Regions from separate parts of the Fictibacillus sp. 5RED26 genome, predicted to be linked through region 1. Evidence: riboswitches for the same ligand, from Rfam matches in the RefSeq annotation. Region 1 holds a riboswitch; the other holds the start of a gene.
The links. Region 1 has a riboswitch for cyclic di-GMP ahead of IHV10_RS09090 (hypothetical protein). Riboswitches for the same ligand answer to the same signal wherever they lie in the genome.
Positions count from the first base shown of each region.

Region 2: it holds a riboswitch for cyclic di-GMP, as region 1 does, so the genes downstream of both, IHV10_RS10520 (endo alpha-1,4 polygalactosaminidase) here and IHV10_RS09090 (hypothetical protein) in region 1, are expected to answer to the same signal.

Region 1 is NZ_JACZDU010000002.1:159,619-165,792, reverse strand. Features, by position in the region: gene IHV10_RS09115 (ATP-binding protein) at 1-446, opposite strand, end outside; gene IHV10_RS09110 (HAAS domain-containing protein) at 622-1,392, opposite strand; gene IHV10_RS09105 (PadR family transcriptional regulator) at 1,389-1,721, opposite strand; gene IHV10_RS09100 (hypothetical protein) at 1,860-2,036, opposite strand; gene IHV10_RS09095 (YdcF family protein) at 2,052-2,786, opposite strand; gene IHV10_RS09090 (hypothetical protein) at 2,879-3,370, opposite strand; cyclic di-GMP riboswitch class II at 3,405-3,487, opposite strand; gene panF (sodium/pantothenate symporter) at 3,655-5,094, opposite strand; gene IHV10_RS09080 (YhdT family protein) at 5,091-5,384, opposite strand; gene IHV10_RS09075 (spore coat protein) at 5,565-6,174, opposite strand, start outside.
Region 2 is NZ_JACZDU010000002.1:455,865-462,038, forward strand. Features, by position in the region: gene pelF (GT4 family glycosyltransferase PelF) at 1-656, shown strand, start outside; gene pelG (exopolysaccharide Pel transporter PelG) at 644-2,095, shown strand; cyclic di-GMP riboswitch class I at 2,155-2,245, shown strand; gene IHV10_RS10520 (endo alpha-1,4 polygalactosaminidase) at 2,282-3,121, shown strand; gene IHV10_RS10525 (C39 family peptidase) at 3,227-4,132, opposite strand; gene IHV10_RS10530 (sugar transferase) at 4,281-5,630, opposite strand; gene IHV10_RS10535 (HAD family hydrolase) at 5,891-6,174, shown strand, end outside.

The DNA of each region.
Region 1 (6,174 bases):
AGCATTCCGTTTAGGATCGGTAGCGTTTCTGGTTTTGCGATATTGATCTCATCTATATAGAGAAAATGCCCGTTCGCTGCCGCTCTTGTGACTGGCCCAGGAATGAACTCGATCTCCTGTTTACCCTCGCTATAGCTTAACGTCTTATGACCAAGAAGCGCTTCAGCATCAAGATCGACAGAGGCGTTGACTTGGTGCAGAGGTTGACCGAACACGTTTGAAAGAAGCTCTGCAAGCTTTGTTTTACCTGACCCCGTCGGTCCTTTCAACAATACATTTTTTCCGAGAGCAAGCGCGATCACGGCATCCTCAATCAATGCTGCATCAGGCGCTGTATATCCCTGCTCCCCAATTAATTCTTTATATTCATTTGGTAGATTTTCTAGTCGTTTTGCTGCATCTTGCTGCAGTTTTTCTTTTATTTCAATCGGAAGTTGGAGATTCATATCAAATTTCCTTTCTGTATCAGTGATCTTACCATTATTCTAGATCACTTCATCTATCAACAGTATTTCCACTTATTTGCTGTGTAAAGCCTTACACAATGTAACATTGTAAGCTTTTTCAGTGCAAGTACGTTGTTTAGCAACCACATTTTACTCAGAAGAAAGAACCGACCATTTAGATTCGGTTCTCTTTTTTCGCTTTTTTAAACGTATACACGTTATAGATAATAAGTGTTACAAACAGCGCACTTATTGTTAAAATGGCTTTCGTTTCTTTTTCGAATGAGGTCAGACTGATTAGAAATTCAGGTAGAAAAAGCATGGTTGGAATGACGATTGTAAACCAGGTTTTGCTCCATAAAGCGATTCCAATAAAGATGGAGATAGCAAGGAGTGCGGCGATAATGTTTCCTGTTGCTCCAAGCTTGATGACGACCGGAGTCTTATAGGCATCGTTTGCAAACATAAGACCTAAAAAGAACAAAATCGGTAAGATTCCTAAGGTCAATGTGGTGATGATGGTCTTTGTTTTAGAAAGCTTAGTGCTCGCTAAGAACTTGAACATTCTTAAATAGAAAAGCACGAGTATGATACAAACCGCTGGATAACCAACCACTTGAAGCAATGTATACTGCACGCCTCCTCTTATCGAATCACCAAGCAAAACATAGGCGAAAACACCGAGAACGATGATCGGCAAGTAAGAGAGCCATTTGAAATCAAAAGACATTTCTTCTGAAAGCTGCTCCATATAAGCTTTTGGTGAATGGCCGATGATGTGAGATACTGATTTTCCGCGCTTTTCTGCTTCGATCAGGTGATCTTCCAACTCTTCTACGATCTCTTTCACCTCTTCCTCTTTTTTTCCACTCGAAAACAAGTAAAGGCTTAGGTTATCTAAAAAATCCTGACTTTCAGCTGTTAACGTATGTTTGGACGCATTCATTTTCCGCTTCCTCTCTTTTGTAAAATTTGATCGACCGAATGACTAAGTTGATTCCATCTTTTAATAAATGCTTGAAGTTCTTCCTCGCCCTTTGAGGTAAGTGAATAATACTTCCGCCTTGGCCCCGCCGTTGATTTTTTTAGCGTCGTCGTAACAAGTTCTTCTTTTTGCATTCGTATTAATAGTGGATAGATCGTTCCCTCACTCGTCTGTTGAAATCCGTATGTCTCAAGCTTTTCAGCTAACTCATAGCCATAAACTTCTCCTTCATTGATGATGGCTAAAAGGCAGCCGTCGAGAATTCCTTTTAACATTTGAGTGTTCGACATGTGCTACACCTCATTTCACTATCTTGTATTACAAGAGTTATAGATAAAAAAAAGAATGTCTTGCATAACAAGATATACCATTAGTATATGCGGCACTAACTTGTAATGCAAGGCATTTGTGTTAATTTGTTCCAAAAATTATTTTTTCTTATTCATGAGCTCCACCACGTGAGGTTTGGGCTCCCAACAATTGAACTGATAGTCTGGTTTCGTCTCATACCCTAAACGCACGCAGTGATAGCGCATCCCTTGATTCGCTTTTTCAGGTTTAAAATTTATACAAGTCGCGCAGCAATGATACTTATTTTTGTTCATGGAAGCCACCCTCCTCTATCTGTCAGTAAAATAACTTTTTATGATCGCCATATACTCTCTAACGTGAGCTTGTGGGACAGAAGAAATTCTCAACGGTGAGCCTAGTCCCTCTGCCTCAATGCCAACACGCTTTGCGATCATCTTTGTTCGGAAAAGATGGAAGTCACTCGTTACTATAAGCAGTTGGTCGCTCGGTTGTATCATTTCCTTTGTATATAATAAGTTTTCGTATGTACTCGTAGCTTTTTCCTCAATCTGAATGGTGTCCGCTTCAATTCCATTCTCAACGAGATAATTTTTCATGATAGATCCTTCGCTCGTCGTTTTACCAAATCCAAGACCACCGCTTACGATGAAGATAACATTTGGATGTTCCTTTGCGTACGCGAGAGCTTGATCTAGCCGACCTTTTAGGACAGCACCTGGTCGATTGTTCTTCGTTCCGCCACCAAGTACGAGGATCGAATCTATCTTGGAGGAAACCTTCTCAGGATCAGTGTTGGCAGATGTAAGAATAAGAGTTTCTAGCGTTGCTGCAAATAGAATGGTTGTAATTAGGACGGTCAGCGTCGTTTTTTTGTACGTTTTAAATAGTTTCATAGCTGTGTTGTAACGGAAGAAAAGGATGAAGAAAAATGCACCTAACAAGAAGAAAACCGCAAGACCCATATCCATGTTGGTCGTTTGAAGCAGCATGGCCGTTGCGTATACAGCAAAGAGGATCCCAAGTGTTAGAAATAGTTTTTTCATAGTGTTGTCTCCGTTCATAGATTTTCTATATTCTAGGATATCAGAAAAAGGAAAAGAGCGGAGAATGAAGATTCCGCTCTTTTAATAAGTTATTATTTTTTATTTATATCAGACTCTTGAATTTCTTTTTGAATGGCTGAAGAAATGTCCGCTTTCTTTTGCTCGGAAGAACGTGTCGCATCCGTGCTCATGTTCTCGGTCTTTTTATTTACTGCTTCGTTCTTTCTTTTCGTTATTTCTGCGAGTTCTTGTTTATAATGCGTTTCTAGTTCTTTTTTCTTGTCTTGAATGATCTTTTCTTTGTTAGAATCCAAATCCTTCTTGGCATCCGCAACAATTCCTTTTATCGCTACATTCACATTCTTAAGCAAGTCATTCTTCTCTTTGTTTAACTCACTCTCGATCTCAGATTGGTATGTATATTCCATAATCTTATTATATAAGTCGTTTGCAAGATTTGGATTTGCTGCATACGCAGATGTAGTACCTACACCAAGTGCAATCGTAGTCGCTAAAACTATCTTCGGCCATTTCTTAGTTGTCTTTTTCTTCGTACTGAATTTTTCTTTGCGTGAAATTTCCATAATAAATACCCCTTCCTTTATCTAGAGAACAAATAAAGAAAGCGGTCGGTTGCGCTACTAGCTTCAGTTATTCCAAGCGCCCACATACAGAATAACCTTCACAGCTCCACACTTATCTAATTATATTCTGATATAAAATTACCACCAGCCACATTCTCTGTAAATGGGTATTTAGTAAGATATTACTATAAATTGTTTTTTTAGTATTTTATTGTAGAAAAGAAGATGGTGCTGAAGGTGAGAAATGAAAGAAGACAATGTCCACCGAGTGTGGACATTGTCTTCTAGAATGTATTTGTCTGGGGTCTGACCCCCTTTGTGAAACTTCCCACAATGTAGGCAATCAAGGAAAGTACGATTGGCAGCACTACTGTGTGCATGCCCCAAAGATTTGGATAGTTAAGATGTAGGAACATATAGGATCCTACCCCTACGATCAGAGAGGCAATCGCTCCGTTCGCATTTCCTCTTTTCCAATATAACCCCAATACGATTGGCCATATGAAGGCAGCTTCTAGTCCTCCGAAGGCAAACAGATTCAGCCAGATCAACAAGTCAGGCGGGTTAATCGCCATTGCGAATACGCTCAGTCCAACAACCGCTGTTATCCCAAAGCTCAATTTTTTTACAAATTGCTCTTCAGCATCTGGTTTGATGTAATTAATATACACGTCCTTAATAATTGCAGAACTTACGAGTAAGAGCACTGAGTCCACCGTTGACATGACTGCAGCTAAAGGCGCTGCCAACACGATACCGGCTAACCACCCTGGCAATACTTCGAGTGCTAAAAGCGGCATCACTTTATCCGGCACTTCAATTCCCGGTAGCACGACTCTTCCGAATACACCAGCTAGATGCATACCTAGCATGATGAACCCCACAACAAACGTTCCGATGATCATCGCCCGATGCATCGCTTTTGCATTTCTGTAGCTCATCGCTCTCACCGATATTTGCGGCAATCCTACGACTCCAACACCAACCAAGATCCAAAACGATGATACATAGAGAGGAGTAAGCGATTGATCAGAACCATAAGGCGAAATAAGATTCGGGTTCTCCGCTCGCAACTCGCTCATGATGTTCTCGATACCCCCACCTGCGATAATCGTACCGGCCAATATGATGACGGTTCCGATTACCATGACGACACCTTGTATTGCATCTGTGATTACAACCGCACGAAAGCCGCCGGCAATCACATACACGAGGACAGAGCCAGAGAAGATGAAAAGCGCTGTCGTATAGGAAACTCCGGTAAACGATTCGATCAACCGTCCCCCGCCTACCCATTGAGCGGCCATTGCAGAAAATAGGAAGACCACAATGCTTATTGCAGATAAAATAACGACCCACTTGCTTTCATATCGTGCTTTTAGAAAATCTATCAGTGTAACTGCGTTAATCTTTCGTGCAACGATAGCAAACTTTTTACCAAGCACAGCAAGGGTGAAGTATCCTGTCACAAGCTGCGCCATAGCAAGTAGCACCCAACCAAGTCCTAATTGATAGGCTGCACCAGGTCCACCGATAAAACTCGACGCACTTCCGTATGTCGCTACCATCGTCATCGCAAGAACAAATCCACCAAGTTCTCTGCCTGCTAAGAAGTAATCTTGTAAAAATGACGATCCGTTTCTAATGTGCCGAGATGTATAAATCCCTACAAAGAACACTGAGATCAAAAAGATTACTAAAGGAAGAATCACATCCCAATTCATCGGACATCTCCCTCCTCATTCTCGTTCGTTTCATCAAGTTCAAACGGAACCTCTTTAAAGAAGAACTTCACCATAATCCAAACTAAAATTGTAAAAACAACAAATCCTACGATACAGCTATAAAAAAACCATGATGGAAAGCCAAGTATGTATGTGTATTCTTTAATAGGACGTCCGCCTAGACCGTATGCAAACGCATACCACCAAATAAAGTTCAAAATGGCAAGCACTGTACCCATGATGGCTTCTCTATTCGATACACGATACCGCCAGTCTGTTCCCTTTTTCATATCCTTAACCCCCTGGAGTTTCAGTACAAAATATAAGTCCACTCATTACTATGGCAAATTCATTTCTCGTTGTCGAGCCCTTCGACGATTATAAAATTTTCTATTTCTTCTCATGATATCCCTGTTTCAGTATGTGTAAAAGTAAAAACGAGCACCATTATCGGTACTCGTTTAAGTCATTTATTGAAGAGGTGGCTGTGTTTGAGTAGACGGAGCGTATGCACCAAGCATACTCGTCATATCTTGTTGGTTCAGTTGAGGAATTTGGTAGTAATGATTTTTATTCTGCCAGATAGACAATTCGTATGCCATCTCGATCCAGTTCGGAATTCCATCTGCTAATACGCGTCTAAGCACTGGGTTTGTAACTTCAAGTGTAGCCATACCTCTTAGAGAAGCATTCGATTTCAAAGTTCCTAGAATTAAAGTCGAAACGGATTGATCGTTAAATTCTGTAACGCTTTGAATAGGTTTGACGGGTTGCGCAGGTTTCAAACCATATACAAAATTATTATCTTGAGCCATCTTGTATGATTCTGTTCGCATTGCTGGGTCTTTTCCTGTCTGAAAAGCTTGTACACACGCGTTATATTCTTTTGTAATGTGTTGATAATGACGGTCGAGCATCGTTTTGAGCTCAGGATCCTGAACATGTCCTTTACAAAGTGTATATAAGTTCAATGTTCCAACAATTCCGCTTAGCATCTCATGAACATCAAACATCTCATGCCCACCATGGTTTAATTGAGCAGGTACCTGTCCGGTCTGCATATTTACATGGTTGAATTCA
Region 2 (6,174 bases), 300 kb from region 1:
AGCAACTGGTAATTGCAAACGGGGTAACACTTTCAGATTCTTCATTACAGAGAAAGAACTTTTCTAATGAAACTCCTATTCAGATAGGGGCCATCGTCAGAGTCGTTCCTATTAAAGATATTATAACAATGATATACGCAGCCGATATGTTGCGAAAACGAAATATCCTATTTGATTTATACATTTTTGGGCCATTAGATGAAGACAAGGAGTATGTGCAAGAGTGCGTAAACTTAGTAAATGAGCTAGGTTTAAAGGACTCTATAACATTTACGGGTAAGATCAATGTGCAATCAAAGTTAGTTGAACTGGATGTATTATTGTTAACAAGTATTTCAGAAGGGCAGCCTTTAGCCATTTTAGAAGGTTTATCTGCCGGTATTCCTTTTGTCAGTACGAATGTTGGAGATTGTGAAGAACTGATTACAGGTGGTGATATTGATTTATTCGGACCAGCAGGCTTTGTCGTTCCTCCAGTAAATCCAAGACAAGTGGCAGAAAGTATAGAAAAGTATGTGGAAGAACCATCTTTAATTGAGCTTCATGGGCGAAATGGATTAAATCGAGTCAAGCATAGGTACCAGCTAAGTGAAGTCATTGAGAGATATCGTTCTCTTTATAAGGAAGTAGGTTTAGGAATACAATGGCAGGAATAGGATTTCAACTTCAAAAAATGTTTCAAGAGGATTACTTTTCTAGCCGAGCGAAGGCATATGGTTTTACCATCCTCCTAACCTCAGGACCGTGGTTGATCACCATTGCTGTTCTAACTTTTCTTCAGTGGGGAATGAATTATTATAATATAGATCTTCGTACGAGGGAATTGTTTGTCGTTTCGATCTCATACACCTTTATTTTTTCACAAGTGATTTATTTTTCACTTCAGCTCGTGGTAACAAGATACATAGCAGACCTATTCTATACTGGGAAAATTGAAGATGTTGCTGCAACAAGTGTTGGATTGGCAAAAGTGACATGTGGTTTAGCTCTTATTTTATGGCTTCCATTTGCTTTACTAACTCCCATACCATTTTGGTACGACTGGCTAGTCTTATTATTATTTCTAGTTATGAACCTCATTTGGGTACTATTTTTATATAGCACAGCGACAAAGGAATATATGAATATTGTGTACGCCTTTTTTTTCGGGGGACTAATAACAGTAGTTGTCTTTTGGGTGTTGCCAATAGGAGACCTTGTACGTTCTCTTCCCGTTATAAAAGGAGCCGCCCTTATGCTAGGTATTTTTACATTCGGGATGCTCGTTACACTTCTTTGGCTTTTATACCATCTATTTATCAGTTTTCCAGACCGTCCCTTACATAATCAATGGGGATTTGTGAGGTATACCTATAAATACCCTGACTTACTATTAACAGGAGTCTTTTATAGTTTAGGGCTTTGGGTCAGTAACTGGATTATTTGGTTTGGTGAGGGATCGGTGAATGTACTGCATACATTTCGTTATCACCCTGATTATGATACAGCTCTATTTTGGTCCTTCTTGACTATTATTCCTACGATGATGACATTTATAGTTTCTATAGAAACAAGGTTTTATAAAAAATATTGGACGTTTTACGGCTTTGTGAATGAAGGTGGAAGTTTAGATCAAATACAAGAAAGTAAGAAAGTGATGATTAGAGTCTTAAAAGAAGAAGTGATTCGTCTTATCAGAACGCAAGGGTTATTTACTCTACTTGTCCTCTTATTGCTGCCTCGGTTTGTTACGTGGTTCGAGTGGAGTGCTGATTTCTTTGAATTAATGCCGATTACACTAGTAGCTGTCTTTTCAATTAGTCTTGTTTTAACACTATCACTTCTTCATCTATACTTCGATGATCGAAGAGGAGCTTGTATAACTACTTTCATATTTTTCATCATAACTTTTGTACTAACTCTATTGTTGCTCCCGCTTGGTTTTGATTGGTATGGAGTAGGAATAGCTGTGGGGGCTTCGCTTTCTTTTACATATGGTGGCCTTCGATTAATATCATATGTAGGCGAAGCTGATTTTCATATTTTCACAAAAAGAGATCCTAAATATTATCAAAATTCTTTAGAAAGATTTATTTCCAATTTTTCTAAAAAATAGATATTCACTATTGTTTTTTGAATTCAAAACCTATAAAATGGAAATAATTAATTTAATACTGTGGTGATGGGCAAACTTGGTGAAAACCAAGGACGCAAAGATATGGGTCTTCGATTCTAACAATAGAATAAAGATTGCCAGTCCGCGAAACCAACCCATCCCTCGTATGAATCGGGGGAATTTTTTATGAAAAAGTGGTTATTAATCATGGCAATCTTTACTTTTGGTTTTTTTTCATTACATCCTAAACACAGTTCTGCTCAAAGTGGACAAAGTACTCTGCAACAGGTCAAAAATTACAAGATTTATTATTCGGCACCAACAGATCGTATTCTTAAGAAGTTAAGTAGTTACGATTTAGTTGTGATCGAACCACAGTTATACACAAAAGAGCAGATTCAATATCTTCAACAAAATGGCACGATTGTTCTTGGTTATATTAGTGTTATGGAAACACCGACGTGGAACAAACAGAGATTGGAACTTCTAGCTGATAGTGACTATTTCAAAAGAAGTGGTGCTAGAGTTCATTATGAGCAATGGGATTCTTATCTAATGGATATAGCGAGTGTTCACTATCATAAAGTCTTAATGGATGAAATGGAAAGACAAGTTAATGCAAAAGGAATGAATGGTGTTTTCTTTGATACCGTTGGGAATATTGACAACGAACATTTGGAGAATAACGCTGCTATATATAAAAAGCAATTAGATGGACTTCTTGCTTTTTTAGATAAGAGTGATCGAAAATTTCCGAATCTCCTAATGGTACAGAATTGGGGTATGGAAACCATTCAACATACTCATAAGTATATGGATGGTTTCATGTGGGAAGGTTTTGACTACAATGAAGTTTCAACAGATGAGTGGGCTCAGAATCAGATTAGTAAGTTGAAAAAGATACAACAAATGGGAAAAACTCAAATTATGACGGTGTCTACAAAGTTAGAACGTAAAAGCAAAAATTACGCAGAAAAATTTAACTTTTTACATTATCATGATAAAAAATCGTATGATGTATTTTAAATCATCAACGATAACATGAAACCAATAAAATGATTGCTTCCTATATTAAGCTTAATGAAAGAAAAGCCAGCGTTGCAAGATACGCTGGCTTTTTTCTATATTTGTTTAGTTATAACTAATCGCTTGTTTACCCATCTGTTCCCAAGCGGCAATGAAATTGTTTAATCGAAGCTTTCTATTCTTTTGGTTTGAAAGTGGATCGTTAAAATAAACATATCCACCGCTATAACCTGTTACCAAGACGGAATGCTCACGGTACGTCACTTTAATCTTACCTTGTGGTGTGTAGAAGTATGTAAATTGGGATTCAGGAAGCTTTGTAAACCATGAGTTTGCTATGACCCACACTGGTTTTTTCTTATCGAGTTGTTTTTTGACCTCTGTAAAGGATTGACCAGATAGATTTACAACACGGCTTCCAAGGTATTGTCTAGCTAGGCTTTCAACGGGTTTGTTATACACACCGTAACCAGGCTTATTATACGTATACATATTTCCTACAAAACCAACGTTAGGGTTTCCGAAATAGACTTTACCATCGACTTTACGGTAAGGTGTTGGATCTTCTTTCACTTCATAAGCAAGAGTCATCTTACTCACTTTTTTACCTGCATGATGAAGCATCATCGCAAGACTTGTAACCTCACATCCCCTTGGAAGCTCAGGCATTTGAGATATAAGTGGAGCGTTAATAGGAGTAAAAGCAGGTGCGGTTGACGTGATCAGCCAGCTTGCGATCCATCCCTTTTGCCCATTAGGCAAAGTAACGTGGTACCAGACTTCTTTTTTGCTGTTATATGCGTATTGGAAAGCTTGTAGCTTTGTTCCGTATTTTACTTGTGTAACGGTTGGATAATTTGTTCCCGTTCCAGAACGAATGTTAACAACATCACCTTTTACATAGTAGGTTTTGTTGATTGAGGCTGCTGCAGATGCATCGTCTGCATGAGTGAAGGCAACCGCAGTGAAAACCATACAAAAAAGGACAAGACTTTTTAAAACAAATTTCATTTTTTTCCTCCCTAACGAAAATTCGATCTGTTTCACTCTTATATCGTAATATTTGACAAAATTTTCATCAATAGGGAATGATGATTATATTCTACCGTAATATCCAAAACATAGAAAAAGGACAGGAGTATTCTCCTGTCCTTTACTATTACATTTGTATAGTTTTTGTTTCTTTAGCCGGTTTTGTTGCTCCACCTTCTGCTTTCGTCTTATCAAGTACTACGTTAATCGTACGTAGCAGAATCACTAGATCCATCCAAAACGAATAGTTTCTGATGTAATACAGATCAAAGCGAAGTTTGTTTTCAACATCTGTTGTATATTTACCCATAATTTGAGCGTAACCCGTAATTCCTGGTTTAACTGTATTACGGTATTGGTATGATTTGTTGCTTTTCGTGAACTGCTGAATGAAAAACTCACGCTCAGGACGTGGTCCGATGATAGACATGTGTCCTGCTAGGACGTTAATTAATTGTGGCAGTTCATCAATACGTGTTGCACGTAGGAATCTACCAGCTCTTGTGATACGGTTATCGTTCTGTTCAGCTAGAGTAGGGCCAGTTAATGCTTCTGCATTCATAACCATTGATCGGAACTTATAGATCATGAATGGACGATTATGTCTTCCAGCTCTTTCTTGTTTGTAGAAGATCGTCCCTTTTGGTTCCTCTATCTTAATGGCAATAGCTGCTAGTAAGAAAAGAGGAGATAGAACAATCAGCATGATGAGTGACAAGGTGATATCAAACACGCGCTTCACTAATAGTTGATCAAATGTAAGTCCGAAAGGCTTAACACCAACAATCATCGTATCATCAAGTGATGTAATCACTGATTTAGAAACAAGTAAGTCATATAATGAAGGTACAACATAAACCAATTTATCATTTTTCATTGAATAAAAAATGAGTTTGGATTTTGTTTCTTCTGGGCAATCTGGGCCGATCATTAAGCAATCAGCGGATGAGAGAGCTTCAGCTACATCATCAAATGGAGAATCCGGACTGATTGTTTTTACAGACATGTTGTTTAATGAAGGATAGAGATATTTTAATTCATCTGTAGCTTCTCTTGTAACAAAAAGTACTGTTCCTTCATTACTTTTACGTGATGTATTCACTAGTATCAATTTAAACGAGATTAATAGAACGATTGATAACAAGTATGCGAGTAAGATAACGGAACGCGGTAAGGCGAACGCACGGAACATGAATGATGCTGCCATCGTAAAGAACATGATAAAAGTGGTTACGATGAAAATATTGCTGTAGATATCCCAAATGGTCTTACGGTGAAACGAGTACATTTCATAAGCGGCTAAGAAAAATAGACTTACAACGAGAATCCAAGGCAGGACAGCTAAAGATGCGTCCCAGTTTCGAACCTCAAGATCGGGTCTTCTTAGTAACAGGGCTATGAAATACGAAAGCGTAATGAGAACAAGATCTGTTAAAAGAACTGTTATCTTTTGTGTTGGTGATTCAATTTTATTCATTCATTAATTTCTCCTTATCTTGAAAACTATGTTCTGGAAGAAATGCGTTGACATGTTGAAAAATTTACTATATACAATGTAACGCTTAACCCTTTAAAAAACAAGTGAACATATGTTTATTCTCGACAATTTTTACAATACCCATTATGGAAATTTAGAAACCTGTCAAAGCATGTTTTAACAAGCTTAAAGGATTTATTCGAAAAAGTGCGAAATATGAATAAAATTACAAATTTATAGGGAAAGCAGTGAACCATTTTATGAAAGCCTTTATTTTTGATTTTGATGGAACAATCGCAGATACATTACCTGTTTGTTTTTATGCCTTTCAGTCTGTTTTTAAGGAATATGACCAAAAAGACGTTACGGAAAAAGACATTATTCATATGTTTGGTCCTTCTGAAACAGGAATTATTCGTGAAAATTTAACTCATCCGAATACAGATGAAGCCATTGAAAGATATTACTTACATTATGAAGAAAAACACGATGAGTTAGTTCATAACAACAAACAAATGCATGATTTTTTATCCCTTTTAAAAGA